DNA from 3 places in the Janthinobacterium sp. GW822-FHT07A03 genome. Region 2 is predicted to be linked to each of the others. Evidence: predicted binding sites of a transcription regulator. Region 2 holds the regulator's gene; each other region holds the start of a gene.
The links. Region 2 encodes sigma-54, which starts transcription at its own class of promoters, with help from an activator protein. Its sites were predicted from a motif close to TGGCANGNAANCTGCTTT; they were not measured.
Positions count from the first base shown of each region.

Region 1: AC1RJW_RS03565 (EDSAP-1 family PEP-CTERM protein) is a predicted target of sigma-54. The motif match lies at 5,563-5,580, and genes of this name have one in related genera.
Region 3: urtA (urea ABC transporter substrate-binding protein) is a predicted target of sigma-54. The motif match lies at 6,175-6,192, and genes of this name have one in related genera.

Region 1 is NZ_JBXAKW010000001.1:767,386-777,769, reverse strand. It holds gene fabI (enoyl-ACP reductase FabI) at 1-521, shown strand, start outside; gene AC1RJW_RS03595 (DEAD/DEAH box helicase) at 1,024-2,430, shown strand; gene AC1RJW_RS03590 (acyl-CoA thioesterase) at 2,519-2,977, opposite strand; gene AC1RJW_RS03585 (hypothetical protein) at 3,061-3,429, opposite strand; gene AC1RJW_RS03580 (hypothetical protein) at 3,559-3,696, opposite strand; gene AC1RJW_RS03575 (hypothetical protein) at 3,918-4,091, opposite strand; gene AC1RJW_RS03570 (glycosyltransferase) at 4,257-5,465, shown strand; gene AC1RJW_RS03565 (EDSAP-1 family PEP-CTERM protein) at 5,654-6,634, shown strand; gene AC1RJW_RS03560 (EDSAP-1 family PEP-CTERM protein) at 6,743-7,735, shown strand; gene AC1RJW_RS03555 (nitroreductase family protein) at 7,751-8,860, opposite strand; gene AC1RJW_RS03550 (ThiF family adenylyltransferase) at 8,861-9,730, opposite strand; gene AC1RJW_RS03545 (methyl-accepting chemotaxis protein) at 9,819-10,384, opposite strand, start outside.
Region 2 is NZ_JBXAKW010000002.1:578,849-589,232, reverse strand. It holds gene ilvA (threonine ammonia-lyase, biosynthetic) at 1-624, shown strand, start outside; gene queF (NADPH-dependent 7-cyano-7-deazaguanine reductase QueF) at 710-1,552, shown strand; gene AC1RJW_RS08725 (PTS sugar transporter subunit IIA) at 1,896-2,378, shown strand; gene hprK (HPr(Ser) kinase/phosphatase) at 2,415-3,350, shown strand; gene rapZ (RNase adapter RapZ) at 3,582-4,445, shown strand; gene AC1RJW_RS08710 (enoyl-CoA hydratase/isomerase family protein) at 4,446-5,531, opposite strand; gene hpf (ribosome hibernation-promoting factor, HPF/YfiA family) at 5,670-6,029, opposite strand; gene AC1RJW_RS08700 (RNA polymerase factor sigma-54) at 6,099-7,577, opposite strand; gene lptB (LPS export ABC transporter ATP-binding protein) at 7,582-8,337, opposite strand; gene lptA (lipopolysaccharide transport periplasmic protein LptA) at 8,337-8,918, opposite strand; gene lptC (LPS export ABC transporter periplasmic protein LptC) at 8,944-9,555, opposite strand; gene AC1RJW_RS08680 (KdsC family phosphatase) at 9,598-10,131, opposite strand; gene AC1RJW_RS08675 (KpsF/GutQ family sugar-phosphate isomerase) at 10,131-10,384, opposite strand, start outside.
Region 3 is NZ_JBXAKW010000001.1:848,901-859,284, forward strand. It holds gene AC1RJW_RS03940 (Hsp70 family protein) at 1-1,932, opposite strand, end outside; gene AC1RJW_RS03945 (Hsp70 family protein) at 1,938-3,806, opposite strand; gene AC1RJW_RS03950 (DUF2760 domain-containing protein) at 3,803-4,390, opposite strand; gene AC1RJW_RS03955 (transglutaminase-like domain-containing protein) at 4,654-5,253, shown strand; gene AC1RJW_RS03960 (DUF4349 domain-containing protein) at 5,270-6,058, shown strand; gene urtA (urea ABC transporter substrate-binding protein) at 6,245-7,498, shown strand; gene urtB (urea ABC transporter permease subunit UrtB) at 7,621-9,207, shown strand; gene urtC (urea ABC transporter permease subunit UrtC) at 9,204-10,325, shown strand; gene urtD (urea ABC transporter ATP-binding protein UrtD) at 10,322-10,384, shown strand, end outside.

The DNA of each region.
Region 1 (10,384 bases), on a different contig from region 2:
ACGCCATCGGTTTTGCGCCGCGCGAGGCGATCGCGGGCGACTTCCTCGACGGCCTGTCGCGCGACAGCTTCCGCATCGCGCACGACATTTCCGCCTACAGCTTTCCCGCCATGGCCAAGGCCGCCCTGCCCCTGCTGCATCCGGGCGCGTCGGTCCTGACCCTGACCTACCTGGGCGCCGTGCGCGCCGTGCCCTACTACAACACCATGGGCCTGGCCAAGGCGTCGCTGGAAGCGTCCGTGCGCTACCTGGCCGAATCGCTGGGCCCGCGCGGCATCCGCGCCAACGGCATCTCCGCCGGCCCCATCAAGACCCTGGCCGCCTCCGGCATCAAGGATTTCAGCAAGCTGCTGGGCTTTGTGGCCGAGCACGCCCCGCTGCGCCGCAACGTCACCATCGAGGAAGTCGGCAACACGGCCGCCTTCCTGCTGTCCGACCTGGCGTCGGGCATCACGGGCGAGATTACCTACGTCGATGGCGGTTTTTCGCAAGTGATGGCCGTCAATCCCGAAGTGGAGTAATGCGGTGACGTGTGCCGACCTGGCGGCATGCCAAGGGAATGTATCAGCTGGAGTCCGGCCTGCACGGCAGGCGCCGCCGCTGCCCGCCGACATCGTGGCCATGCTCAACTAAACGGGCGAAAGCTACGTATTTCTACTGATTTCAGATAGGAAACATCTGCAAAACGTGGTAGCAGTTGCGTTACTTCCCCGTTTCTTCCCATTTAGGCCGTGCAAAACGGCGGCAAATACGGTATAGTGTCGTTGTGCGCTGCAATATGTTCCCTTGAAGCGATGGCAACACCGCAGTCATGCACTACAAACTTAGCAGCTTCGCAAGCCTTAGCGCATCCACAGGATGCCGCTTATAAAGCCCTCCCGCCTTGTGTGTCGCACCTGACACCGTCCCGGCGCAAAGCTTTTGTGCCGAAATTTCTTTCTAGTTGAGTCATTTCGTTTTGGTTGGCGTTGCTATTTTGCGTTCTGCTTTTTGCAAGAACGCTGATTTTTACGAAAGAAAAGAATGACATTTGAATCCTTAGGCCTGCATCCGTCCATCATCGCCGCTCTGACCGAATCGGGCTACACCGCGCCAACCGCGGTACAGTCGCAAGCGATTCCAGCCGCGATCGAAGGCCGTGACCTGCTGGTCTCGTCGCAGACCGGTTCGGGCAAGACGGCAGCTTTCATGCTGCCATCGCTGCACAAACTGGCCAGCGCCGAACAAAGCGCCGCCGGCAAGACGCCGAACCAGGAAATGCAAGCATCGCGCGCCCGCGGCGAGCGTCCACGTTTCAAGGCTGCCCAGCCAAAAATGCTGGTGCTGACGCCAACGCGCGAACTGGCCCTGCAAGTGACCACCAATACCGACAAGTACAGCACCGGCATCCGCCGCATCAAGGCTGTGTCGATCCTGGGCGGCATGCCTTACCCTAAACAGATGCAATTGCTGGCCAAGAATCCCGAGATTCTGGTCGCGACCCCTGGCCGCCTGATCGACCACATGGATTCGGGCAAGATCGACTTCTCGCAACTGGAAATCCTGGTGCTGGACGAAGCCGACCGCATGCTGGACATGGGTTTCATCGACGACATCGAAAAAATCGTGGAAGCGACGCCGGAAGGCCGTCAAACCATGCTGTTCTCGGCAACGCTGGATGGCGTGGTCGGCAACATGGCCCGCCGCATCACGAAAAACCCGCTGGTCATCCAGGTGGCAAGCTCGAGCAACAAGCATGAAAACATCACGCAGCGCGTCCACTTCGTCGACGATCTGTCGCACAAGAATCGCCTGCTGGACCACCTGCTGCGCGACGAATCGCTGGACCAGGCTGTTGTGTTTACCGCCACCAAGCGTGACGCCGACACCATCGCCGACCGTCTGAACATCGCCGGTTTCTCGGCTGCCGCCTTGCACGGCGACATGCATCAGGGCGCGCGTAACCGCACCCTGGACGGCATGCGCCGCGGCCAGGTCAAGGTGCTGGTTGCCACCGACGTTGCCGCCCGCGGCATCGACGTGCCAACGATCACCCACGTGTTCAACTACGATCTGCCGAAGTTCCCGGAAGACTACGTCCACCGCATCGGCCGTACCGGCCGCGCTGGCCGCAATGGCCTGGCCATCTCGCTGGTGAACCACGCTGAAGGCATGAACGTCAAGCGCATCGAACGCTTCACCAAGCAATTGATCCCGGTCAATGTCATCGAAGGTTTCGAGCCGAAGAAAACGGCATCGGCACCACGTTCGAGCGCCCGTCCAGGCGGCTGGAAACCAGGCGACAACCGTGGCGGCGCGAAGCCGGGCCAACGCACGTTCAGCAAGCCGGGCGCACCACGCAAGGACGGCGCACCGAGCACCGGCGGCGGCTACAAGGGTTCCAACCCGCGCAGCACCGACGGCGCACGCCGCAGCTACGGCGACCGTTAATCACGGCGCCATGCCGCCAGCAGGCGGCAGGCAATAAAAAAACGGCCACCAGAGCGATCTGGCGGCCGTTTTTTTATGCCGATTGCGTTTACTTCTTCGACACCTTCTGGCGCGACAGCTTGCGCAGCTTGGCTTGCTCGAAGCGCGCATGCTGCTCCGGCGTCTCGAGCACCAGCGGCGGCACGGCCACCGGCTTGCGGTTGGCGTCCACGGCCACCATCGTGAAATAGCAGCTGTTGGCGTGGCGTACCAGGCGCTGCTGGATGTTTTCCGTCACCACGCGGATACCCACTTCCATCGACGTCGTGCCCGTGTAATTGATCGAGGCCAGGAACGTCACCAGCTCGCCCACGTGGATAGGCTGCAGGAACATCACCTGGTCCACGGACAAAGTCACCACATAGCTGCCCGAATAGCGGCTGGCGCAGGCGTAGGCAACGCTGTCGAGATATTTCAGGATGGTGCCGCCGTGCACGTTGCCGGAAAAGTTGGCCATATCGGGCGTCATCAGGACCGTCATCGTCAGTTCGTGGGCCGACCAGTTCATCGCGCTGTCCAAAGTGTTCTCCAAGGGGAAATAATAGGGGGATGTGAAAACCGGCCCCAGGGGCCGGTTGCCGGGACAGGCTGTTACAGTCCCAGGGTGTCGATGTCGGCCAGCGATTCGCGGCCCTTGTCGGAAATGTCGTGGCCCTCGCCTTCGGCGCGCGCCACGATATGGGCTTTCTTGCCCAGGAAATACGCCACGTCCGAGTCCAGCTTGGTCAGCGGATCGGTCGCCACGGCGCGCAAGCCCATGATGCAGCGGCGCAGGAACAGCAGCTGTTGCGCTTTCTCGGTGATGGACAAACGGCCATCGCGTGCATAGCTGAGCAGCTTCAGGCCGGACAGGCGCTTGGCATTGCGGGCAACGCAGGCGCTCGGGCGCTCGGTCTTGATGCCGCGTGCAACTTGCTCCAGCGCGTCATATTCATCGGTTGTTAATTTCTCGTTCTTCATTACTTTTCCATAAAAGGCCAGGTGTTCGGCCCCCATGGTACGCGCCCCGCTGCGCATCGGCAACAGGCAACGTAAATCTGCCGCCGCCGGCCAGGCGGCCAGGCGGCTGAAACATGGACAAGACGGCGCTTATTTGTAGCTGCGCAGCAGCAACCAGGCCAGGCCGCAGCCAGCCACGGCGCCTGCCAGCGCCAGCGCCGCGAGGTTCTTGCTGGTGATCACAGGGCGACGGCCCAGGTAGATTTTGTTATGCAAGGAATTGCCCATGATGGTCTCCTGTACAAGAATTTTTATGATGTCTCATTATAAGAACAGAATCGTGACGGCCGCATGACACTCGGCGGTTCTCGCTTGATTTATATCCACTCGGCAACATTTATTGGCGTTTTTGTTGTTTAAATGGCGTGGCGATACCGCCGCGCATGGGTTCCATTTCCGACTGGAAATAAACCACACGGCGGCAGCTGACGCGGCCCACAGCCTGCCGTTTACCCCATCTTGACGGGCGGTGGCGGCGGCGTCGGCTCCTCGACCGGCACGGGGTCGATGTGCGGCGGCGGCTCCGGCGGCGGCGCGAGGGGATCGCCTTCCGGCGGTGGCGGCATATCGGGTTCGGGCGTGCTGTGCGCACGCAGCGGGGCAAGACGGAATTGTGGCTGCATGGTGGCCTCCTTTTGCCCCACTGTAGCCGATGCCGCAAATGCCCGGCGCCCGCCTGTGGCATGCCGAGGGAACTAAACGGCGTGGCGCCGCTCCAATTGGAGAGCATCCCCCACGGTACCAGTGCAAGCGATCCCCACACGATGGCGCGCAAGAAAATCTTATTCATGGCCGAGGCAGTGACCCTGGCCCATGTTGGCCGCCCCCTGAGCCTGGCCCAGGGCCTGGCCGAGGAAGAGTACGAGGTGCACTTTGCCTGCGCCGATGGGTATGACTTTTGTTTCAAGCAAGCCCCGTTCCGGCGCTGGCGCATCGACAGTATTTCGTCGCGGCAATTCCTGCAAGCGCTGGCCCACGGCAAGCCCGTCTACACGGAAAGCACGCTGCACGCGTACGTGGAAGACGACTTGCGCCTGCTCAATGCCGTCCAGCCCGATCTGGTGATCGGCGACTTCCGCCTGTCGCTGTCCGTCAGCGCGCGCCTGCAGCGCATTCCCTACATCACCATCAGCAACGCCTACTGGAGTCCGTGGGTGCGCCAGCACTACACGGTGCCCAGCCTGCCCCTGACCGGCATGCTGCCCATCTGGCTGGCCGATCCCCTGTTCCGCCTGATCCGCCCGCTGGCCTTCGCCTCGCACGCCGTGCCCCTGAACCGCGTGCGCCGCCGCCATGGCTTGCCCTCACTGGGCGGCGACCTGCGGCGCATCTACACGGATGCCGACCGCACCTTGTACGCGGATATTCCGCAACTGTTTCCGCCGCACGGCATGCCGCCCACGCACGACTACCTGGGTCCCGTCATCTGGGCGCCGCCGCTCGACTTGCCGGACTGGTGGCAGCGCCCGGAACTGAGCAGCGGACGCCCGATCATCTATGTCACCCTGGGCAGCTCGGGCCAGGGCCAGCTGCTGCCGCGCGTGCTGCGCGCGCTGGCGCCCCTGCCCGTCACCGTGCTGGCGGCCACGGCTGGCACCATCCGCGTCGATGCCGTGCCGCCGAATGCCTATGTCGCGCCCTTTCTGCCGGGCGACGCGGCCGCCCGCCGCGCCAGCCTGGTGATCTGCAACGGCGGCAGCCCCACCAGCCAGCAGGCGCTGACGGCAGGCGTGCCCGTCATCGGCATCGCCGGCAACCTCGATCAATTCCTCAACATGCACGGCATCGCGGGCGCCGGCGCCGGCCTGCTGCTGCGCGCCGACCGTTTCCAGGAAACCGCCCTGCGCCATGCCGCCACGCGCATGCTCGACGATGGCCGGGCCAGGCTGGCGGCGCGCCAGCTGGCCACGGCCATGCGCGAGTATGTGCCAGCGCAACGCCTGCTGCCCCATCTGCACGCCTTGCTGGGCCCCCTGCCGCAAGACGAGCAGCCTTGACCTGCAGCGTCGGTTTTTCTTACAACGCGTCCGACAACACCTGCAGCACGTCAACAAAAGCACGCCAAGTCATTGATTTCAAAAGAACCTCATGCGTTGGCATGGAAGTCGCTAGGTACTGGCCATGAGCACCTGCCGACAGGACTCAGGCAAGACTTCCAGACTCAATCAACCACGAGGTGAATGACATGAAACTTTCTAAACTGAAACTGCTCCCGGCGGTAGCAACACTGGCCATGCTGTGCGCGGCCGGCAGCGCACAAGCGGGCGCCTACGGCTACTCCTACAACAACATCTTCGGCCTGGTGATCGCCGTGCCGACGGGCCAGATCACGGTGGCCAACAGCACCACGATTTCGCGCAGCACGGCCACCCTGAACGGCGTGAGCGTCATCAACGGCGGCGCTGGCTCGCTCGACGCGCCGCGCGCCAACGTCGGCGCCGTGACCAAGGGCGAGAACGACTTCACGCAGCAAGGTCCATCGGGCAATTATTCGCGCGGCGATGCGCAGATCGTCAGCACGCAATTCCCCTCGTTCCCGCCCGGCTCCACCTCCACCCAGGCCGTCAACGTGGCCGAAGCCCACCTGGACGGGCCTGCCGGCACGGCCGACGCGTCCGGGCGCAACGGCTCGACGACGGGCTTTTCCGTCGATTTCGTCGTCGGCTCCCCCACGGCAACGCTGAGCTTTGACTTCCTGGCATCGCCCTTCATGCAAGTCTTCCTGCAAAGCACGGTGGGCGTGCTGTCCACGGCGACGGCCAACCTGGTAGTCACCTTCACCATCACCGATGCCAATGGCGCGACCGTCTTCAACTGGACGCCCGATGGCGTGGTCGGCTCGGGCATCTTCGGCGGCACGGAAAACACCGATGGCGCCAACCTGAACACCAGCCTGGCAACCAATTTCCTGACGCGCGGCAACCTGTTCACCTACGACCCTTCCGGCTGCGGCACGCCCACGGGCACGGGCGTGGGCACGGGCTGCGGCAGCAACTTCAGCTCCGTCAGCAATGCTTTAACGGCCGGCAACTACACCTTGACCTTGAATGCGGTGGAAAGCGTGGACCTGGTGAAACAGGCGGTGCCGGAACCTGGCACTCTGGCATTGCTGGGTCTGGGCCTGGCTGGCCTGGGCTATGCCCGCCGCCGCAAGATTGCCGCCTGAGCCGGGCAACAGGGGGGATTCACAGGCGAGGGAGTCTCCTCGCCTTTTTTATGTGGCAAGCCTGTCGGTTTTCCTTACAACGCGGCCGACCAGGAGATGAGGATTTTCATGACTACATTTTCTTGCACCCGGTTGCCAACGGTCCTGCTGGCCTTGCTGTTGCTGGCAGGCAGCGGCACTGCCGGCGCCGCCGCCTATGGCTATTCGTACACCAGCGTCTTCGGCCTGGTCATCAGCAATCCCACCGGCTCCACCGCCTTGATCAGCAACATCGACCTGTCGCGCACCACCGCCACGCTCAACGGCAGCAGCGTCATCCACGGCGGCAGCAACGAGATCGATGCGCCGCAAGCGACACGCGGCGCCGTCACCAAGGGGCAAAATGATTTTACGCAGCAAGGCATGGGCAATGCCTCGTATGCGCGCGGCGAGGCGCAGATCGTCACCTCGCAAATCCCGCCCTTTCCACCGGGCTCGACCAGTACGCACACGGTGAATGCGGCGGAAACCTTCCTCGCGGGCGGCGGCAGCGCCGATGCCTCGGGACGCAACGGTTCCAGCACCGCCATGGCCGTCAATTTCGTCGTCGGCCAACCGGGCGCCACCCTGGCGTTCGACTTCCAGGCCCTGCCCTACATGCAGCTGTACCTCGATGCCCTGGCCGGCACGGGCTCGGCGGCCACCACGAATATGGCGCTGACATTTACCATCGTCGATGAACATGGCCAGATCGTCTTCAACTGGGCACCCGACGGCAACCTGGGCTCCGGCATCCTGGGCGGCACCGAACTGGCCGACGCCGCCAGCCTCAATACGGGCTACGCGCAAACGCCGCTGACCAGCGGCAGCGTGTTCACCTACGATCCCAGCAACTGCGGCGCGCCCACGGGCACGGGCATCGGCACGACGTGCGGCGGGCAGTATGGCGCCGTCACGGACAACCTGGTGGCAGGCAGCTATACCCTGGTATTGAACATGCTGAACAGTTCCGAACTGGCGTATGTGCCGACGGTCACGCCGATGCCGCTACCGGGCACCTTGCCGCTGCTGGCCGCTGGCCTGGCAGCGCTGGCCAGCCTGGCGCCACGGCGGCGCCGCTGACGCGCAGGGAGCGTCTCACGGCCCAGCCGTGGGCGCCACCAGCAAGTCTTGCAGCGGACGGCGCAGCGAGCGCGCACTGGCCGCCGGCCCGGCGCCGATGCGTCCGAGGAACACGGCCCGCTCGACCGCCTCCGCCCCCAGCACGGCCTGGCATTGCACGGCCAGTTCCTGCGCCATGTCCTGCATGCCATCGGTGCGCGAAAAGGTGCGCCGTTCTCGCACGTAGCGGGCAAAGATCAGCGGCGTCAGTTCCGGCTGCAATTGCAGGCCCAGCTGCGTGGCCGTCAGCCAGAAGCGCTGCATGGCGCGGCCGGCCGCCACGTAATCGTCGATATGGCGCGGCGGCGCATCGGCCAGCAGCACGAAATGCGCGGCGCAATACAGTCCTGGCAGCAAATCCATCTGCAGCCGCGGGGCAATGGTGCCGCCCAGCCAGGTATTGAAAAAATCCACGCGGCGCCAGCTGTGCATGACCCAGCGCATCAGCCGCGCCGTCATCGGGTCGACACCGAGCGCCTGCTCCGGGATGCGGTCGGCACTGAAGCGCGCGCCCCATTCGATCACGTCGCGGTGCACCTTGTGCGCTTCGGGCATGGTCAGGCGCAGCTTCGCATTGTCGAACATCAAACGCGCACAGGCCAGGCGCGCGCGCCCGCCTTCGAACCACTGCACGCCGTAGCCCGGCGGCAAGCTGGCCGCCAGCGCCGCCTTTTCGCTGGCGCGCAGGCGGCGCGTGCTGAGCCGGCGCCGCTGCACGCTGCGGCGCGGCAGGAAGGCCGCCAGCGGATCGGGCAGCATGCCGGGGCTGTCGACCAGCAGCACATCGAAGGTGGGCAGGGTGTCGGGCATGGCCGTGCGCCGGCGCGCTTGCATGCGCAAGCCGTGACAGCTGGCCGCCAGGGCCATGCTTTCGAGCAAGGCGCCCAGCGACAGCTGGCTGGGATGGCCGTCGAGGTCATACACGCAGTGGCTGCGCGTATCGAAGCCATGCACGACGACGTGCCGCGGCTCCACGACTTCAAAGCGCCACGGCTGCGTGTTGTCGCCGCTGGGCGCCCAGCGCGCCTGCTCGAGGATGTTTTCCAGCACAGAATCGACCTGCGCGATCTGCGGTGCTTGCGCCATTTATGCCCCCTGTGCGGCGCGGCGCCGCTTGATGATGGCCATCGCCAGCCGTTGCAGCGGATGACGGTTGCCGCCGGGACGCCAGGTATGCACGAGCTTGTTGCGGTAGGCGTCGAAATGCACGCCGTGCGGCGCCGCCATCACCTTGCCCCGTTTTAACAGGATTTTCAAGGCTTCCGTGGCGGCCGCGCCCGCGCACAGCTGGCAGCCCATGATGGTCGACGGTCCGCGCCGCTCCTTCAGGTTGATGGCGGACGGGTCGACCAGATACGGGCCGTGCAGGCCGGCCGGCGCCAGGCCGACGAGAAAGCGCAGGGCCTTTTCTTCCTCGGGCAAGTCGCCCCAGCCAAAATATTCTTCGAACGTCATGCCGCCCGGCATGAAGCTGAGCACGGCCGTGCCCATGCCCAGCGGCGCGGCCGTGATGGCGGGAATGCCCAGGCGCGCGCACGTGGCGAAGGTGGCCTGGCGCGCGGGAAAGGCGAAGAAATCGAGGCCATCCACGTACAGGTCGACACCGGCAAAGAACTCGGCCAGGTTGCTGTCATGTATGCCGTCGGGAAATTGTTTAATCTCAAGCTCGGGATTGATGTCCGTCGCCATCTGCGCCAATACGGCCACCTTGGGCTGCCCCAGAGTGGAAACCATGGCGCCGGCCTGGCGGTTGAAGTTGGCGATATCGAAGGTGTCGAAATCGGCGATGTGGAAGGCGCCGATGCCCAGCCGCGCCAGGGTCAGCAAGTGCACGCCGCCCACGCCGCCCATGCCCGCGATGGCCACGCGCTTGCCGCGCAAGCTCTCCTGCTCCGCCTGCGTGACCCAGCCCAGGTTGCGGGCAAATGCCGCGTGATAGGAAAAACCTTCTGTCATGCTCACCTCTTCTGTGCATCCATTGCGGACGAAAAAGTTTGGACAGGTGAGCCGGGGGTAAGTTCCCCCCGTAACAGAAAAAAAACGGCTAGCGCGCCAGGCGCCGCTGCGCCGCGGCCGGCGCCACGGCGCCCACCTTGAACACGCTGACGATCTGCGCCAACCCCGCCGCCTGCTCGTTCATCGCTTGCGCCGCCGCCGATGCCTGCTCGACCAGGGCCGAGTTTTGCTGCGTCATGTTATCCATCTCGACGATGGCCTGGTTGATCTGCTCGATGCCGGCGCTCTGCTCGGCGCTGGCGGAGGAAATCTCGGCCACGATATCGGTCACGTGCTGCACGCTGGAAACGACTTTTTCCATCGTTTCGCCCGCCAGCGCCACCAGTTTTTCACCGGCGCCCACTTGTTCGGCGGAACTGTCGATCAATTGCTTGATCTCCTTGGCGGCACTGGCTGAGCGCTGCGCCAGGTTGCGCACCTCGCTGGCGACGACGGCGAAGCCACGGCCCTGCTCGCCCGCGCGCGCCGCTTCCACGGCCGCATTCAGGGCCAGGATATTCGTCTGGAAGGCGATGCCGTCGATGACGGCGATGATGTCGCCGATCTTCTTCGACGAGGCATTGATGGCGCCCATGGTGTCGACCACCTGGCTCA
Region 2 (10,384 bases):
AATGAAACCCTGGTCACCATCGCCAGCGGCGCGAACATGAATTTCGACCGGCTGCGTTTTGTGGCGGAACGGGCCGAGCTGGGCGAATTCCGCGAAGCCGTGTTTGCCGTCACCATGCGCGAACAGCGCGGCAGCTTCAAGCGCTTCTGTTCGCTCATCGGCGCGCGCAACGTGACGGAATTTAATTACCGCATCAGCGATGAAAAAGCGGCGCACGTGTTCGTCGGCATCCAGATTGCCGACCGGCATGAATCCAGCGTGCTGGCGAAGACCTTCGAGGAACACGAATTCAAGACCCTCGACCTGACCCACGACGAACTGGCCAAGTCGCACATCCGCCACCTGGTGGGCGGCAAGAGCCGTCTGGCCCAGGACGAGCTGCTGTACCGCTTCGAATTCCCCGAACGCCCGGGCGCACTGATGCGCTTCCTCGACAGCATGGCGCCGAACTGGAATATTTCCCTGTGCCATTACCGCAGCCAGGGCGGCGACGTGGGCCGCATCCTGATCGGCCTGCAAGTGCCGCCCGATGAAATGGGAGAATTCGCCCGCTTCCTCGATACCCTGGGGTACCGTTACTGGGATGAGAGCAGCAATCCTGTGTACAAGCTGTTCCTCGGCTAGTTTCTACACGTCACCTCCACGGCAGATACTCGCCGTGGAGGGAATTAGGCTACCATTCGTCCTTGACTGAATTCACGCCATCACCATGACCACCACCAACGACCTCGCCGAACAATCCCCGCTGGGCAAAAGCTCCGCCTACCGTACCGATTATGCGCCGGAATTGCTGTTTCCGATTCCGCGCCAGGGCAAGCGCGACGAGCTGGAACTGCACGGTACATTACCGTTTTTCGGCCTCGATATCTGGAATGCCTACGAACTGTCGTGGCTGAACCAGCGCGGCAAGCCGCAGGTGGCCATTGCCAAGGTCAGCGCGCCGGCCGATTCGCCCAACATCATCGAATCGAAATCGTTCAAGCTGTACCTGAACTCGTTCAACCAGACCAAACTGGACAGCCCGCAAGCTCTGTTGACCTTGCTCAAGCAGGATTTGTCGAACGGTTTTGGCGCCCCCGTGCAAGTGGAACTGACCTTGCAGGAAGATTTCGGCAAGCTGAAAATGGGCGAGTTCGACGGCGTGCTGCTCGACCGCCTGGACCTGGAAATCACGCAATACACGCCCTCGCCGCTGCTGTTGAAGGCAGCGCTCGATGAAGCGCCCGTGGAAGAAAAACTGGTGTCACATTTGCTCAAATCGAATTGCCTGGTGACGGGCCAGCCCGACTGGGGCAGCGTGCAGATCGCGTATGCGGGGCCGCAGATCGACCAGGAAAGCCTGTTGCGCTACCTGATCGGTTTCCGCGAACACAATGAATTCCACGAGCAATGCGTGGAGCGCATCTTTGTTGATATCTTGCGTCAGTGCAAGCCCCAAAAACTGTCCGTGTATGCGCGCTATACGCGCCGCGGCGGCCTCGACATCAACCCCTGGCGCAGCAACTTCAGCACGGGAGCGATGCCAGGCAACCTGCGCAATGCGCGCCAGTAACGCTACGCAACACCGCGCAACACCCCAAAACCATGCCAGCAGGAATGTTGGCTGTGTTTTAAAACAACGTTGCTGTAGTGCCGCAGAGCATGTCAAAGACGCTGAAAAATCGGAAAATCGGCATTCGGCGGCGGAAAAACCGGCGCGCCGCGTGTTTTTAATCAAGAAATAGCCGATACGCGCCGATGTTATTTTTTTGCTAAAATGATGGCCAGATGGGCTATAGCGCCCACTGCGCCCGCGGCGGGCGTATACTGTTGAGAATTGGCGTTACAGGCCGCGAAAACAGGCCTATAATTCGGCTCGCAAGCCCTCTGCGCATTGCACCATTTCATTGAGTGTCATGACTAATCTTAGCAAAATCTTATCCCTCGAAAACGTCCTCCTGGACCTGGAAGTCTCCAGCAAGAAGCGCGCTTTCGAGCAAGCCGGCCTGATCTTCGAAAACAATTACGGCATCGCCCGCTCTACCGTCTCGGACAATCTGTTTGCCCGCGAACGTCTGGGCTCGACGGGCCTGGGCCATGGCGTGGCCGTGCCGCATGGCAGGGTCAAGGGCAGCAAGACCTTGAAATCGCCGCTGGGCGCCTTCGTGCGCCTGGCCGAACCGATTCCGTTCGAATCGCCCGATGGCAAGCCCGTCAATCTGTTGTTTTTCCTGCTGATTCCCGATCATGTCACCCAGCAACATCTGGAAATCCTGTCGGAAATCGCCGAAATGTTTTCCGATGATGCCTTCCGCACGGCATTGGCCACGGATCCGGAACCGAAATCCGTCCATTCCCGCATCGTCAATTGGCAACCCAGTCTGCAAGCGGCGGGTTAAACTTCAGGTATTCCTCCACTCCTGAAGAAGACTGCCATGTTGCAAACGCCGCTGACGATACAACGCCTGTACGACGATAATCGTGAAAGTCTGCAACTGGGCTGGTTCGCCGGCTTCCCCGGCGGCGAGCGCCTGATCTCCGGCGACGTCTCGTCGGCCGCCGACCAGGTGGGCCACTTGAACCTGATCCATCCGGGCCGCATCCAGGTCTTTGGCCACCAGGAAATCAATTACTACCAACGCCTGAAGGTCAACACGCGCACCCACGTGATCGGCGAACTGATCGCCGGCGGTCCGCCCGCGCTGATCATTGCGCAAGGTCTGGAAACGCCGCCCGACATCCTCGCCATCTGCGACGAGCAAAACATTCCCCTGTTCTCCACCCCGCTGCCGGCCGCGCAAGTGATCGACTTCCTGCGCGTCTACCTGTCGAAAAAGTTGGCGCAGCGCATCATCATGCATGGCGTATTCATGGACGTGCTGGGCGTGGGCGTGCTGATCACGGGCGATTCGGGACTGGGCAAGAGCGAGCTGGGACTGGAGCTGATTTCGCGCAGCCACGGCCTGGTGGCCGACGACGCGGTCGAATTCTCGCGCATCGCGCCGAACATGATCGAAGGCCGCTGCCCGCCCCTGTTGCAAAACCTGCTGGAAGTGCGGGGCCTGGGCTTGCTCGACATCAAGGCTATCTTTGGCGAAACGGCCGTGCGCCGCAAGATGCGTCTGAAACTGATCGTCCACCTGGTGCGCCGCAACGCGCTGGAGGAAGAAGTCGAGCGCCTGCCCTTCCTGTTCCCCACGGAAGACGTGCTGGGTTTGCCCGTGCGCAAGGTCGTCATCCCCGTCGCCGCCGGCCGCAATATCGCCGTCCTGCTGGAAGCGGCCGTGCGCAACACGATTTTGCAGCTGCGCGGCATCGATACCTTGCAGGAATTTATGGAACGGCAACGTTTGGCAATGAGCGGTGACTAGTCTGCAGTGGAGTTCCCCCTTGCAAGGGCGGACTGTTGTGCAGGCACGCAGCCATGCTGCGTGAATTCCCTGCTGCACCAACGCCTTGTCCTGAGTGGAAATTAATTGATTGGTAGAACAAGTTCCTGCTGGGACGATTTTGCTTAACCAATACTACATTCAAAATTGCAATAATTTGTAAAGATCATTGCGTCGGGAGCGCAGTGCCGGTCTTTATTGTATGATCGGGCTATGCATATCGTCCTTATCACCGGAATATCCGGCTCCGGTAAATCCGTCGCGCTCAATGTGCTGGAAGATACCGGCTACTATTGTGTCGACAACCTGCCACCGGCCTTGCTGCCGAGCCTGGTGCAAACCTTGCTTGACGAGGGCACGCCGCAATTGGCCGTGGCCGTCGATGCACGCAGCGCCGAGTCGCTCGTCAGCTTGCCGCACAATGTCGCGCTGCTGCGCGACCAGGGACATGACGTCAAGGTCATGTTCCTGACAGCCACCACGCATTCGCTGGTGGCGCGCTTCTCGGAAACGCGCCGCAGCCATCCCCTGTCGCACGAGTTGCGTCCGAACCAGAATCCGGCCAGCCGCCGCACCCTGATCGAGTGCATCTCGGAAGAACGCGAACGCCTGTCGGCCATCGAGCAGCTGGGCCATGTGATCGATACCTCGGAACTGAGCGCCAACAAACTGCGCGCCTGGATCAAGGATATCGTCGCCTCCGAACGCGCGCCGCTGACCCTGTTCTTCGAATCGTTCGCCTTCAAGCTGGGCGTGCCGCTCGATGCCGATTTCGTCTTCGACGTGCGGGCCTTGCCGAATCCCTATTACGACCTGGCGCTGCGCCCGCTCGACGGCCGCGACGCGCCCGTGATCGCCTTCCTCGACGCGCAGCCGAGCGCGCTGGAACTGCTGGCCGACATCCGCGCCTTCATCGAGAAATGGCTGCCGTCATTCAAGTCCGACAACCGCAGCTACCTGACGGTGGCTCTGGGCTGCACGGGCGGCCAGCACCGCTCCGTGTACATGGCGGAGCGGCTGGCGCAATACTTCGGCCCCAACGAGCGGGTCGTGCTGCGCCACCGCGAGCGTTCTTAATCAGTCGAGGTGGCGCAGCGGATGCGCTTGCGCCGGCCAGACGGGGGCAAAGAAGCGCGCCACCATGCCGGCATCGACCTCGTCCAGGCTTGATGGGTTCCAGCGCGGCGCATTGTCCTTGTCGACCACCAGCGCGCGCACGCCTTCGAGCACTTCGCCATGTTCGAAATTGTGGCGCACCACGCTGCGTTCCATGCGCAGGCAGTCGGCCACGCCCAGGTGGGCGCCGCGCTGCAGCAATTCCAGGGTCACGCACATCATCAAGGGCGAGCGCAGGCGCATGGCTGCCAGCGCCTTGCCCGCAAACGCACTGCCGTCCTGCGCCAGCGAGGCCATGATGGCCGCCACCGAACCCGCGCTGAAATGGCGGTCCAGCGCCGCGCGTGCCGTGGCCAGGGGGGAAGCGCCCGCCTCGGACTGGAACGGCGCCGCCAGCGCCTTGATGGCGACCGGCAAGGCCTCGCCCGGCGTGGACTCGAACAGGGCCAGCAGCGCCCCCATCTGCGCCTCGGGCAGGTACACATCGGCCAGGCCCGTGTACAGGGCGTCGGCCGCGTTGATCGTCAAGCCCGTCAAGCCCAGGTACAGGCCCAGCTGGCCGGCCAGGCGGGACAAAAAGTAACTGCCGCCCACGTCGGGGAACAGGCCGATATTGACTTCCGGCATGGCCATGCGCGTGCGGCCCGTGACGATGCGCAGGCGGTTGCCGGGCCCCGCTTGTGCCACGCCCATGCCGCCGCCCATCACCACCCCATCCATGACGGCGATATACGGTTTCGGATAGAAGTGAATTACATGATTTAAAGCATATTCTTCCGTAAAGAAATCTTCCAGCTGGGCGCTGCCGCCTTGCGGCGTAGCCAGGCCCGCATCATAAAAGAAACGGATGTCGCCGCCCGCGCACAGGGCTTTTTCGCTGCTGGAGCGGATCACCACGGCGTCCACCTGCGGGTCGTCGCGCCAGGCCAGCAAGGCCGCGCTCAGGGCCCGCACCATCTCCAGCGACAGGGAATTCAAGGCTTTCGGACGGTCGAGCACGATGTGCCCCGTGCGGTGGCGGATGGAGGTCTGGACGAAGTCGCTCATGGCAGGCAGGAAAGAAGTGAAAGTGCCAACATTCTAGCCCCTGCGCGAGGAAGATTGCGTTCAAAAGGTCCAGGCGCAAAAAAGGGCGCAAGATGTGCGCCCTTAGTTGATCACAACCGGTTGAAAGTCGCAGGCCGCTTAGGCGGCGGCGAATTCTTCTTCCGAGTTGTCTGGCAGATGCTTGATCGCCTCTTTACCGTGCCCTTGCACTTTGGTTTTGTATTTCATCACTTGCCTATCGAGCTTGTCGATCAGGGCATCGATCGCGGCATACAGGTCTTGCGCCAGGCTTTCCACATAGACGGTTTTGCCACTCAGACGCAGGTTGACTTCGGCCTTTTGACGTTTTTCTTTCTCTTTGAGGTTATCCACGGTCAGAATCACGGCGATATCGATGACTTGATCGAAATGACGTTTCACGCGCTCCAGCTTCGTTTGTACGTATTCACGGATGGCTGGTGTCACTTCGAGATGATGTCCGCTGATGGTGAGATTCATACACACTCCTAAAGATGATCGGGTTCGTGCGGTCCATCCTATCCGGCCCGCAGAGGAACCGAAAAAAACTTACAAACACTTACGCAGGCTCACTGGCGGAATTTTCAATGCTTCCCGGTATTTGGCAACAGTACGTCGCGCAATCACCATGCCTTGTTCCCCCAGCATGTCCGCAATCTTACTGTCGGATAAAGGATTTTTAGGGTCTTCTGCTCCTGTCAGTTGCACGATCAATGCCCGTATCGCCGTCGATGACGCTTCGCCCCCCGCTTCGGTGGCGACGTGGCTACCAAAGAAATATTTCAACTCGAACATGCCGTGCGGGGTCAGCATGTACTTTTGAGTTGTTACCCGCGAGATAGTACTCTCGTGTAAACCCAGTGTATCAGCTATTTCACGGAGCACAAGGGGGCGCATGGCAACGGCGCCATGCGAGAAAAAGTTCTTTTGTCTTTCTACTATCGCCTGCGCCACGCGCAGGATCGTGTCGAAGCGCTGGCGCATATTCTTGATCAGCCACTTGGCTTCCTGCAACTGTGCGCCCATGGCGCCCTCGCCCTTGCCCTGCTTGAGCAGGTTGGCGTACATGGCGTTGACGCGCAGGCGCGGCATGACGTCGTTGTTCAGGGTGACTTGCCAGCCATTGCGCGCGCGCTTGACGACGACGTCAGGCACCACGTAATCGGACACGTCCGAGGCGAACACGGCGCCCGGGTGCGGGTTGCACTGGCGAATCACCGTCTGCGCCTCGCGCAAGTCTTCATCGTCGCAATCGAGGGCTTTCTTCAGCTTGTTGAAATCGCGCTGGGCAAACCAGGCCAGGTGCTTTTCCACGATGACGAGGGCCATGCGCCGCGTCACCATGGCGACGTGCGGCAGGCGCTTGATCTGCAGCGCCAGGCATTCGGATGCATTGCGCGCACCCACGCCGGGCGGATCGAAACTTTGCAGCAGCGACAAGGCCGTGCGCATCTCGTCGGCGTCGATTTCCAGCTCTTCCGGCAGGCGCGCCAGGATGTCGTCGAGCGACTCCTCCAGGTAGCCATTGTCGTCGAGCGCGTCGATGATCAGCTCGACCAGCGCGCGGTCGCGCAACTCGAGCACCGTCACGCGCATCTGCTCCATCAGGTGCTCGCGCAGGGTGCAGTGATGGGCTTCCAGTTGCGGACGGGAATCTTCGTCGTCGGGCGCCTTGCCCCGGCTCGCCTCGCTCCAGTCGCTGTCGCCGCCATCCGCGGCGGCCGGGCCGTCGCCCGCCTCGCCGTCAAACGTTTCCGCTTCGGCCGGCGTTGCGGGCGCCTCCTGGCCTGGCGGCTGAGGCGGCGCTTCGGCCGGCGCGGCCGTGGAACTCAGGGCGCCGTCGGACAGCAGGCGCAGCGAACGGTCGAGCGGATCGTCGAGGCGCTCGAGCAAGGGATTGTCCGTCAGCAACTGCTCTAGTTCCTGGTGCAATTCCAGGGTAGACAATTGCAACAGGCGTATCGATTGCTGCAACTGCGGCGTCAGTGCCAGATGCTGCGAAGTGCGCAGCTGCAATGATTGTTTCATTGGCTCACATGCGGAAGTGTTCGCCCAGATAGACCCGGCGTACCGACTCGTTCGCGATGATGTCGTCGGGGCGTCCCGACGCCAGCACCGAGCCCTGGTTGATGATGTAGGCACGGTCGCAGATACCCAGCGTCTCGCGTACATTATGATCGGTGATCAGCACGCCGATATTGCGCTCCTTCAAGAAACGCACGATGCGCTGGATTTCGATCACGGCGATCGGATCGACGCCGGCGAACGGCTCGTCGAGCAGCACGAAACGGGGATCGGTGGCCAGCGCACGGGCGATTTCCACGCGGCGGCGCTCGCCGCCCGACAGGGACAAGGCCTGGTTTTCGCGCAGCTTTTCAATCTGCAGGTCGGCCAGCAGTTTATCCAGCCGTTCCTCGATCTCGGCCTTCTTCAGGGGACGGCCTTCGACGGTCTGGATTTCCAGCACGGCGCGGATATTGTCTTCCACCGTCAGCTTGCGGAAGACGGACGCTTCCTGCGGCAGATAGGACAGGCCCATCTGCGCGCGGCGGTGGATGGGCAGGCTGGAAATATCCACGCCGCTGATATCGATGCTGCCGCCGTCCGACGGCACCAGCCCCACGATCATGTAGAACGAGGTGGTCTTGCCGGCGCCGTTCGGGCCCAGCAGTCCCACCACTTCGCCGCATTCGACTTGCAGCGAGACATCATGCACGACTTGCCGCTTGCCATAGGTTTTTTGCAGCCCGCGAACGATCAGGGTGCTGCCGCAACGAGTATTGTCCATTATTTCGTTCCTGGCGCAGGCGTGGCCGGCGCTTTCTCCGCCGCCGGCGCCTTGGTCTTCGGCTGGATCACCATGCGCACGCTGCCGCCATCGGGGGTGCTGGTGCCGCTGTTGGAATTCTCCATCGCAAACACTTCCTTGCGGCTGTCATACGAGATGAAGGCGCCATTGGCCACATCGGTCACTTTCGTGCCTTCCAGGCGCGTCAGCTTGGCCCTGGAAAACAGTTTCACCACTTCCGTCTTGTTGTCGTATTCCACGCGCTCCGCTTCGCCTTCGACCCACAGGTCGCCCGCGCCATCGCGCTTCTGGCGGAAGGTGGCCAGCTTGCCGGGATCGGCCCAGAAGGTGATGAACTGGTAGCCTTGCGGGTCTTCCGTGATCAGGGCCCGGCCCGCCTTCATGGTCAGGGTACCCTTGACCAGCACGACGTCGCCCGTCAGGGTGCGAATCTGCTTGACGTCGTCGACGTGGCCGCTGCGTGCCGTGATGACGGCTTCCTTCTCGGAATCGGCCTTCTCGGCATGCGCCACGCCCATGATGGCCAGAGAAAATACGCTCAACAGCAAGATGTTCTTCATAGTATGGTTTCCTTGTTTCATTCTGTCATTTTGCCGCCGCGGCCGGGCGCGGTTTCGGCGGGAGGACCATGCGCAGCGCATTCTGCACTTCCACCACGCCGGTGGCGTTATTCGCCTTCATGCCGATGCCATTGATGCGCGAGGCGCCCGTCAGGATATCGACAGGCACGTCCGTTTCCATTCTTTCCTCGTCCGGGAACACCGTCAGCGCTTCCGTCTTCACGGTCAGGTTCTGCGCCTTCGGGCTGGCCACACGGTCGATGACGACCTTGCGGTGCAGCTGCAGCCGGGTATTGTCCTGGTCGATATGCGCCAGTTCCGCATTCATGTTCAGCGGCGGCATGCCCGGCGTGAGCTTGCGCACGAAAGGCTGGTCGATATCGGACGAATCGTCGTGCGGATAATGCGTGAGCTTGGTGCCCGACACGATATAGCTGGGTTTGCCCGTCAAGTCCATGCGCACCAGGCTGAAATTGGTGATGAAATAGTCGGGTTCATCCAGATGCTTGCTGGCGGTAATGTCCTGGCCATTCTTGTTCATCACTTCGAGCAGCCAGAAGCTGCCCAGCGCGACGACGACCGCCCCCAGCACGGTAAAAATCATGCGCCAGCGATGGGCGCCTCCTGGCTTACGCATAGGGCTTCACTCTTTCAAAGGTCACTGGCGGCAAGGCGCGCCTCACTCCAGGAACGGCGCCATCACGCGCGCATAGTTGTCCTGGGCGCGCAGCAGGAATTCGCAGATCTCGCGCACCGCGCCGCGGCCGCCGCCGGCCTGCGTCACATGGTGCGCCAGGTCCTGCGCTTCCGGACGGCCGCCCGGCACGCTGACGGCAAAGCCCACGCGGCGCAGGATGGGCGCATCGATGACGTCGTCGCCGATATAGCCGCATTGTTCTTCCGTCAAGCCCGTCAGCGCCAGCAGTTCGCGGAACGGCGTCAGCTTGTCATGGCCGCCCTGGTGCACATGGGTGATGCCCAGGTCTTGCGCGCGGCGCGCCGTGATGGGCGAGCGGCGCGCGCTGATGATGGCCGTCTGCACGCCCGATTCCTGCAGCAGCTTGATGCCCAGGCCGTCATACACATTAAACGTTTTCATCATTTCGCCGTCCGGGCCGAAATGCAGGCTGCCGTCGGTGAGCACGCCATCGACGTCAAAGATCATCAGTTTGACCTTGGCCGCGCGCGCCAGGTTGTCCGCTACGCTGTCCATCAGATCACCTTCGCTTGCGTCAGATCATGGATATGCAGCGCGCCCACCAGCTTGCCGTCGGCATCGACGACCAGCATCTGGTTGATGCGGAACTGTTCCATCACGGCCACGGCATCGACGGCCAGGCGTTCGGGCGCGATGCTGCGCGGCTGCGCATGCATGACGTCGCGGATCGCCACTTGCGTGAAATCCTGCACGCGCTCGAACATGCGGCGCAAGTCGCCATCCGTAAACACGCCCACTGGGCGGTTGT
Region 3 (10,384 bases), on a different contig from region 2:
GCTTTCGCGCCCGCCCAGTCCCCGTTCCAGGTGCTGGCGCAGCTGGCGTACTTCCTTGGTCTCGACCTTTTGCGCCTTGCCGCCGAAGATGCGCTCGATCTTCTCGACGGCTTCCTTCACGCGTGGCGGCACGCTGGACGTTTCGGCCTGCGTTTCCTCTTCGCCCCGTAACTGGAATTCCAGCAGCCAGCGCTGGCCCGCATCGGCTTCGGCCACGCAGTGTACTTCCAGGGTGCCCACTTCCGTCATCACGGTGGCCAGCTGCACGGTGATTTCGCGCTTGTCATTGCCGTCGCTGGCGTGCAGCACGCTGGCCAGCGGCGGCAGGCGCAGGTACTCGCCCGCGCTCAAATCGACGATGTCGCCCAGTTGCGGCGGCGCGCCCGTTTCCGCAATGGACGAGGCCAGGTGGAAGCGCACGGGCCGGCCCAGGCGCAGCGCGAACAGGCGCTGCGTCAGGCGGATTTCCTCACCGCTGGCGCTGCCACGGGGCAGGATGCAGACGGCGCGCTGATCCTTGCCCGCCTCGCCCAGCACGAGGAAATAGCTGCGCGGCGAACCGCCGCCGATGCGCGGCGCCCGGCCCCGTCGCGCCAGTGCGTAGGCGACGGCGCCACGGGCCACGGCCACGTCGGGGTTATCGTTATGCAGGATGGTGAGGGGCTGGCCCCGCCAGTGCGCCAGCGTCTCGGCCAGGCGGCGCGCCAGCGCGTCGGCGCGGAACACGCCGCCATTCAGCAGCAGGGTATCTGGCAGCTCGCCCTGGTGCTGTTGCAAAAAGCTGGCCAGGTGGCGCGTGATGGCCGCGTCCTGCGCATACGGCAGGCCGAATTCGACGATGCCGGCACGGCCCTTTCTGGCCACCTCGCTCAATTCCACGCTCGGGAAGAAGCCGTCGACCACCAGGGCCGCCACTTCCTCGCGCGTGACGTCGGCGGAACGGCTGCCGCCTATCAGGCGCGAGCCCCCGCCCAGCAGGGTGACGGTGGCCTTGTCGGGCGCATCCTGTGACAGCAGCAGTTCCTTGGCCGCGCGGCAGCGCTCCATCAGCTGCGACAAGCGCGCGGCGGACAGCTTCATGCCGCCTTCGCTGCCTGCCGCCATGCGCGTTTCCACCAGGTGGGCCAGCGCCAGGTCCATATTGTCGCCGCCGAGGATCAGGTGGTTGCCCACGCTGCTGCGCGTGAGCTGCGGTGCGCCGTCGTCATCGAAGGCCACGTCGATCAGGCTGAAATCCGTGGTGCCGCCGCCCACGTCGCAGACCAAAATGCGGCGCGTTTGCGCCAGGTCTGCGCGCAAGGTGTCGCGCCGGCGGTGCAGGTAGTCATAAAAGGCGGCTTGCGGTTCTTCCACCAGCCGCAGCGTGGGCAGGCCCGCCATGCGCGCCGCTGCCAAGGTGAGTGCGCGCGCACCCTCGTCGAACGAGGCGGGGATGGTCAGCACCAGTTCCTGCTCTTCCAGGGGGGCGGCGGGGAAGCGGTGATTCCACGCGGCGCGCACGTAGGCCAGGTAGCTGGCGCTGGCTGCCACGGGCGACACCTTGGCCACGTCGGCTTCGGCGCCCCACGGCAAAATGGGCGCCTGGCGGTCCACGCTGGCATGCGACAGCCAGCTCTTCGCACTGGAAACGAGCCGGCCCGGCACCTGGGCGCCGAGCTGGCGCGCGAACGCGCCCAGCACGGCATGCTCAGCGTCCTGCTGCGGCCACGGCAGCTGCAAGTCGCCCGCCGCCAGTTCGCCGGCGGCGGGGTGGTAGCGCAAGGAGGGCAGCAGGGCGCGTGCGCCCACTTCGCCGGGAGCGAGCAGCTGCTCGATGGCGAACAGGTTGATTCCTGCCTGCGCATCGCCGGCCGCCGCATACGCCACCACCGTATTGGTGGTGCCCAGGTCGATGCCGACCAGGAAGGCCGGCTTGCCCGCAGTGCTGCCCATGGCGCTTATTGCGGCGTGCCGCGCACGTCGAATTCCACCTTCCAGCGCTCGGCGCCGTCAGGGGAAACGGCCAGCAGTTCCAGGGTGCCCGCTTCCGTCACTCTGGCGTGCAGCTTGACTTGCACGACGTCGCCGGCCTGACGGCCTTCGGCGGACAGGGTCGCCTGGATTTCGCTCAGCTCCTGCAATTCATCGGGGCCCCAGAAGTCGAGCAAATCGCCGATCTGGTCGTTGCGGCGCGTGGACGAGGCGAAGAAGCGGAAGTGCACGGGTTCGCCCACGACGAGGCCGAATTGCTGGCCCGGCAGTTCCAGCTCGCTGCCTTCTTCCATGCCGAACGGCGCCACGCACAGAGCCTGGATCGGCGGTTCCATGCCGGGGATGGCGGGCATGGCCGATTCGATGGCCACATAAAAGGCGCTGGCCGTGCCGCCGCGGATGCGCACGCCATGGCCGCGCCGCACGTAGCTGTAGTAGGCGGCGCCACGGGCGACGGCCAGGTCCAGGTCGGCCCCGGCCAGCATGCGCGCCGGCTCCGCGCCTTCCATGTACAGCCAGTCGTTGACGGTGCTCATGATGCGCTGCACCAGCAAGTCCGACTTGAAGACGCCGCCGTTGAACAGCACGGCCGTCGGGTGCAGGAAGCTGGCGCCTTCCGCCTGGCGGCCCGCGAAGCCTTCCAGTTCGCTGGTCGCCGCCACTTGGCGGCCCAGGAAGGCGGCCAGGTGGCGCGTGATGGCCGCGTCCTGCGCATACGGCAAGCCCAGTTGCGTCAGGCCGGCGCGCGTGCGCACGGCGGGGCGGCTCGACGCTTCCACCTGCGGGAAGAAGCCGTCGAGAATGAAGGTGGACACTTCCGCGCGCGTCAGTTCCGTGCGGATGGAGCCGCCGATCAGTTTCGAGCCGCGGCTCGGCACGACGATCGGTGCCACATCGAGGCCGCTGTCGGCCAGCAGGCTTTCCTTGGCGCTGCGGCAGCCATACGTGAGCGCGCGCATCTGCCAGGCGTCCAGCTGGGTGCCGTTGGCGGCGAGCTTGCGCGCCACCAGGTGGGCCAGGGCCAGGTCCATATTGTCGCCGCCGAGCAGGATGTGCTCGCCGACTGCCACGCGGTGCGGTTCCAGCACACCGTCGCGCTCCAGCACGGCGATCAGCGAAAAGTCGCTGGTGCCGCCGCCCACGTCGACGACCAGGATGATGTCGCCCGGCTTGACTTCCTTGCGCCAGCGGCCTTCGCTGGTCTGGATCCAGCTGTACAGGGCCGCCTGCGGCTCTTCCAGCAGGGTCAATGAGGTGTAGCCGGCCGCCTGCGCCGCTTCCATCGTCAGCTCGCGCGCGGCCGGGTCGAACGAGGCGGGTATCGTCACCGTGATTTCCTGCTCGGCGAACGGCGCTTGCGGGTGGGCGTTGTCCCAGGCCTGGCGCAAGTGCGTCAGGTAGCGCGTGGCGGCCGTGATCGGCGAGATGCGCGCTACTTCCGCCGGCGCGTCGTTCGGCAGGATCGCTGCGCGGCGGTCCACGCCCGGGTGGCACAGCCAGCTTTTCGCGCTGGAGACGAGGCGGATCGGCGTGGTGGCGCCGCGGCTGCGGGCCATTTCGCCGACGACGAACGGCGCTTCGGCTTCCTCGGTGACCCAGGGCAGGGCCAGGTCGCCCGCCGTCACTTCTTCGGCGTGCGGCAGGTAGACGAACGAGGGCAGCAGCGGCAATTCCTCGACGGTGCCCGGTGCCGACAGCTGCGGCACTTTCAGCACGCCGTGGCTGGACTTTTCGCCGTCGCTCTCGACCAGGTTCACATACGACAGGGCGCTGTGGGTGGTGCCCAGGTCGATGCCGATGGCGTAGCGCGGGGTGTTGTTGGCTTGATCGCTCACAGTTCCACCTCGGCTGGCGCCAGGATGGCGGCGTCGTGCTGCCCGCTCAGTTTCGGCAGGCGCACGCTGGAGGCGCGCCAGCCGCGGTGGCTGAGGGTGCCCGTGAACGGCGCGGAACCGACGACGTTGCCCGTCAGGCGTACTTGCGCGGAATCAAAACCTTCCTGCAGCACGATGCGGCTGCCCTCGGCTTCCTGGCGCACGGCCTCGATGGTGAAATATTCGCGCATGACTTTGGCGCAGCCTTCATGCACGACGCGGGCGGCCGCGCCGATGTCGGCATCGGCATGGCTGCCCAGGTTTTCCTGGGTGAAGTCGATCAGGCGCGCTTCGCGCTGCAGCAGCGCCAGCAGTTGCAGGGCCGCGTCCGGCGTCGCTTCTTTCAAGATGACGGGGGCGGCTGCCGGCGTCGGCACGGGAGCAGGCGCCGGAGCAGGGGGCACCGGCGCTACCGGGGCGGCTTCGGGCAGTGACAGCTTTTCCACGCGGGCCGCATAGGCGGCGTCCGACAGGGTGCTGAAGAAGGCGCCGAAGGCCAGCGGGACTCTGCGCCAGAACGATGGGTGGGACGATGATGTGCTCATGGGAACTCGTTTCTCTGATCTGTAGGGTGGCGGCGGCGGCGGGGGCCGCTTCGCAAGGTGGTGCATGCGCCGGCCCCGTCATGCATGTCGGGCCGGCTGGCGTTTGCCCGCATGATACCAGCTACGGCGCCTCGGCCAAAGCCGCCGCCCGCCGTCCAGCCGACCTGAGGTGTGCATTTTCTTTGATTTTGCGCAAGGAAACGCTCGATTTCGGGCCGTTTCGACTAGAATCGCGCATTATCTTTTTGCATGACCCTGACGCCATGTCCATCGACTTTTCCATATACCTGGCCAGCAGCACGTATATCGACAGCGACCATCCGGCCGTGCGCGCCCGGGCGGCCGAACTGGCTGCCGGCGCCGTGGGCGACGCTGCCATCGCGGCCCGCTGCTTTGCCTTCGTGCGCGACGAGATCGCCCACAGCTGGGATTGCCGGCGCAATCCCGTCACCTGCCGCGCGTCCGACGTGTTGCAGCATGGTACCGGATACTGTTATGCAAAAAGCCATCTGCTGGCCGCGCTGCTGCGCGCCAATGGCATCCCCGCTGGCCTGTGCTACCAGCGCCTGGCCGTGGGCGAGGCGGGCCCGCCGTTTTGCCTGCATGGCTTGAATGCCGTGTATCTGCACGATGTTGGCTGGTACCGCATCGATGCGCGCGGCAACAAGCCCGGGGTCAATGCCGCCTTTACGCCGCCGCAGGAGCAACTGGCGTTCCCCGTGCTGGCGCCGGAAGAGCGCGATTTGCCGGAAATCTGGGCGGAGCCGCTGCCCCAGGTGGTGGCCGCGCTGACGCAATATGCCACGGTGCAGGACGTGGCGGCGCATTTGCCCGATATTGAATTGCTGCCGCAGCACAAATAACTCGAAGAAAGAAATCATGAAAAAAGTGTATCTTGGCCTGCTGGGCCTGATGTTGCTGGCCGGTTGCGGCGGCAAGGGCGAGAGCGGCGGGCAATCGAGCGCCGCGCGTCTCGACGGCAAGGAAAAAGGAAGCGAGTTTCTTGCCTATGAACACAATGTCAGCGTCGATACGAACGAGGCGCAAGTGCGGCCCCTGTATGAAAAAGTGGTCGCTGCCTGCAAGGCCGACACGGAAAACGGCTGTCTGTTGCTCGATTCCAGCATCGACGGCGGCCGCTATGTGCACGCGCGCATCAGCATGCGCGCCAAGCCGGCCGGCATCAAGAAGCTCGTCGCGCTGGTCGCGGCCGAAGGCGACGTCACCAGCCAGGGCACGAAGGTGGAAGACCTGGGCCGCCCCGTGCTTGACAGCAAGAAGCGCCTGGAGATGCTGAAACAGTACCAGGCGCAATTGCAGGACCTGGAAAAGCGCTCGGGCGCGAATGTCGATGCGCTGATCAAGGTGACCAAGGAACTGGCCACCGTGCAAGTGGAGCTGGAGCAGGCGACGGCGGCCAATGCGCTGTTGATGCAGCGCATCGACACGGACTTGCTGAACGTGGCCATCAGCGCCGAAGGCAAGCAATCGTTCTGGCGCCCCGTCAAGCGGGCGCTGGGCAATTTCACGGACAACCTGTCGGAAGGCGTGGCCAACGCCATCACGGCCATGGCCTACATCCTGCCGTGGCTGGTGGCTTTCGTGCTGCTGTTCCCGCTGGGCCGCAAGGGCTGGCGCCGTCTTCGTGGCGCGCCGCGCAAGGATTAAAGCCTCCGGCGCACCGTTTTACGGCAATTTGAAACCTGGCTGCACAGTCCTTGTGCAGCCAGGTTTTTTTTCGTGCGGCGAGAGCCGCGTGCACCATGGCGGACACCTGCTGGCGCTGGCATGCATTCTGCTTTAACAACAACGCAGACCCAGCTCGATCCCCACGAACCCATCACAGGAGTCCCCATGTCACGACGCATCATCCTGAAAGCGGCTGCCGCCGGCGCATTCGCCCTGGCCACGTCCACTTATACGCAGGCAGCCTGGGCCGCCGATACGATCAAGGTAGGCATCTTGCACTCCCTGTCGGGCACCATGGCCATTTCCGAAACGTCGCTGAAGGACGTGGCGCTGATGACGATCGCGGAAATCAATGCCAAGGGCGGCGTGCTGGGCAAGAAGCTGGAGCCGGTCGTCGTCGACCCGGCCTCGAACTGGCCCCTGTTCGCGGAAAAAGCGAGACAATTGGTGGCGCAGGACAAGGTGGCCGTGGTGTTCGGCTGCTGGACGTCTGTCTCGCGCAAGTCGGTTTTGCCCGTCTTCAAGGAACTCAACAGCCTGCTGTTCTACCCCGTGCAATACGAGGGCGAGGAGCTGGAAAAGAATGTGTTTTATACGGGCGCTGCGCCCAACCAGCAGGCGATTCCCGCCGTCGAATACCTGATGAGCACAGATGGCGGCGGGGCCAAGCGCTTCGTGCTGCTGGGGACGGATTATGTGTATCCGCGCACCACCAACAAGATCCTGCGCGCCTTTCTGAAAAGCAAGGGAGTCAAGGACAGCGACATCAGCGAGGTCTACACGCCGTTCGGCCACGCCGATTATCAAACCATCGTCGCCAACATCAAGAAGTTTTCCGCCGGCGGCAAGACGGCCGTCATTTCCACCATCAATGGCGACTCGAACGTGCCGTTCTACAAGGAACTGGGCAATGCGGGCCTGAAAGCCACGGACGTGCCCGTCGTCGCGTTTTCCGTGGGCGAAGAAGAGCTGCGCGGCATCGATACCAAGCCCTTGCTCGGTCATCTGGCGGCGTGGAATTACTTTGAATCCGTCAAGAATCCGGTAAATACCGCCTTCATCAAGCAGTGGAAGGCGTATGCCGTGGCGCAAAAGCTGCCGAACGCCGGTTCGGTGGTGACGAACGACCCGATGGAAGCGACCTATGTGGGCATCCACATGTGGGCGCAAGCCGTGGAAAAGGCGAAATCGACGGACACGGACAAGGTGATCGCCGCCATGGCGGGCCAGAGCGTGAAAGCGCCATCGGGCTTCACCCTGACCATGGATGCAACGAACCACCACTTGCACAAGCCCGTGATGATCGGCGAAATCAAGGCTGATGGGCAATTCAATGTCGTGTGGAAAACCAAGGAACCGATACGCGCCCAGCCGTGGAGTCCGTATATCAAGGGCAATGAGGGCAAGCAGAAGTTGTAAGAGCTATCACCCACCAGCAAATGCCGGGGTCGGACCCTCTGGGACTAGGCGTCCCCATCCGACCCCAGTCCTCGCCTTTGGGGTAAGCATTCGCCCCGTGCAGTTTTTCCATGGAACTTACAATGAGGTTCATCCCCAAACTGCTGGTCCTCGCCTGCCTGTTGCTATCCTCGCTGGCGCAGGCCGCCATCCCTCCCGACCTGCTCAAGCCGCTGTCCGGCGACGATCCCGACGCCAGGGTCGCCGCCGTGGCGCGGATCGCCGCCCTGGCCACGCCCGAGGCCGCCAAGGTGCTGCAAGCGCTGCAGGACGACGCTTTGTACGCCGCGTCCGACGGCAAGGTGTATGTCGTCGATGGCGAGCACGCCTACGATCCCGCCACGGGCCAGCTGGGTGCATTGCCCGACGGCATCGATGGCGTGATGGTCAACAACCGCTTGCGCGCGGCCGTGGCAGGCGCCTTGTCGGGCTTGCAGCTGCTGGCGCCGGAGCGCAGCGCCCGCCTGGCCGCCGCGCAAGCCTTGCAAAAGGCTGTTGATCCCGCGCAGCTCCCCCTGATCCGCACCGCGCTGGCGCGGGAAAGCGATGGCGAGATCCAGCAGATATTACAGGTGCTGATCGCCAGCGCCAACCTGCATGCGCCCGATGCCGCCACGCGCAAGGCCGCCGTGCAGGCGCTGGCCGGCAGCAGCGATGCGCGTCTGCTGCCCGTGCTGCAAGCCATGCTGGAGCGGGGCGGTGAACCGGATGAAGCCGTGCAGCTGGCCGCCATCGAGACGATGCGCCAGATCAAGGGCAGGGTGGCGCGCATGGAATTCGCCGGCAATGTGTTTTACGGCATCTCTCTGGGCAGCGTGCTGCTGCTGGCCGCGCTGGGCCTGGCCATCACCTTCGGCTTGATGGGCATCATCAATATGGCGCATGGCGAATTGCTGATGATAGGCGCTTACACGACTTATCTGTGCCAGCTGTTTTTCCGCAACTATTTCCCCGGCATGCAGGATGCGTATCTGCTGGCCGCCTTGCCGGCCGCCTTTTTTGTTGCCGGACTGGTGGGCGTGGCGCTCGAGCGCACGGTGATCCGCTGGCTGTACGGGCGGCCGCTGGAAACCCTGCTGGCCACCTGGGGCATCAGCCTGATCCTGATGCAGCTGGTCCGCACGATCTTTGGCGCGCAAAACGTGGAAGTGGCCAACCCGGCGTGGATGTCGGGCGGCGTCACCGTGCTGGGCGGCCTCGTGCTGCCGTACAACCGCCTGGCCATCATCGTCTTTGCCATCGTCGTCGTGGCGGCCGTATGGTTGATCTTGAACAAGACAAGGCTGGGCCTGTTCGTGCGGGCCGTCACGCAAAACCGCCGCATGGCCGATTGCGTGGGCGTGGCCACGGGCAAGGTCGACATGCTGACCTTCGGCCTCGGTTCCGGCATCGCGGGGCTCGGCGGCGTTGCCCTGTCGCAGCTGGGCAACGTGGGCCCGGACCTGGGTCAAAGCTACATCGTCGACTCCTTCATGGTGGTGGTGCTGGGCGGCGTGGGCCAGCTGGCCGGCACCGTGATCGCCGCGCTGGGCCTGGGCGAAGTCAACAAATTCCTCGAACCGGTGGCGGGCGCCGTGCTGGCGAAGATCGCCATCTTGGTATTCATCATCATTTTCATCCAGCGCCGGCCGCAGGGCCTGTTTGCCATGAAGGGACGCAGCGTCGAATGACTACTTCCTACCCGATCAAACAGGGCCTGTTTACGCGGCCCGTCTGGCTGGCCATCGCAGCATTTACGCTGCTGGCGGCGCTGTTGCCGATTTTTAACCTGGCGTTTGCCGAAGGGCATGCGCTGCACGTGTCCGCCTACACGGTGGCGCTGGTGGGCAAGTTCATGTGCTATGCGCTGGCCGCGCTGGCGCTGGACCTCGTCTGGGGCTACACGGGCATCCTGTCGCTGGGACACGGCGTGTTCTTTGCCCTGGGCGCGTATGCGCACGGCATGTATCTGATGCGCGCCATCGGTGACCAGGGCCAGTACCACAGCAGCTTGCCCGATTTCATGGTCTTTCTCGACTGGAAGACTTACCCCTGGTACTGGGCCTTCACGGAACATTTCTGGTACTGCATGGCCCTCGTCGTGCTGGTGCCGGGGGTGCTGGCCTTCGTGTTTGGTTACTTTGCCTTTCGCTCGCGCATCAAGGGCGTGTATTTTTCCATCATCACGCAAGCGATGACGTATGCCTTCATGCTCTTGTTCTTCCGCAATGACACTGGCTTTGGCGGCAACAACGGCTTCACGGATTTCAAGACGATACTGGGGCACAGCATCACGGCGCCCGCCACCCGGGCCGTGCTGTTCCTGCTGACCCTGGCCTTCCTGCTGGCGGCCCTGGTGGGTGGGCGCGCCATCGTCCGCTCGAAGCTGGGCCGCGTGCTGCAGGGCGTGCGCGACAGCGAAGCGCGGCTGATGTTCCTTGGCTACAACCCGCTGTGGTTCAAGCTGTTCGTGTGGACCTTGTCGGCCGTGCTGTGCGGCATCGCCGGCGCCCTGTACGTGCCGCAAGTGGGCATCATCAACCCGTCCGAAATGTCGCCAGCGAATTCCATCGAGATGGTCGTGTGGGTGGCGGTGGGCGGGCGCGGCACTCTGCTCGGCCCGATTTTGGGCGCCTTCACCGTCAACGGTCTGAAAAGCTGGTTCACGGCCGCTTTGCCGGAACTGTGGCTGTTCGCGCTGGGCCTGCTGTTCATCGGCGTCACCCTGTTCATGCAGCAAGGCATGCTCGGTGTATTGCGCAAGATCAAATCCAGGAAGACCGCCGCCGTGGCAGAGGAGGCCGCATGAGTATCCGCATGTTGCCCGGCATGGCCAGCGCGGAAGCGGGGCCGACATATTCGCGCGTA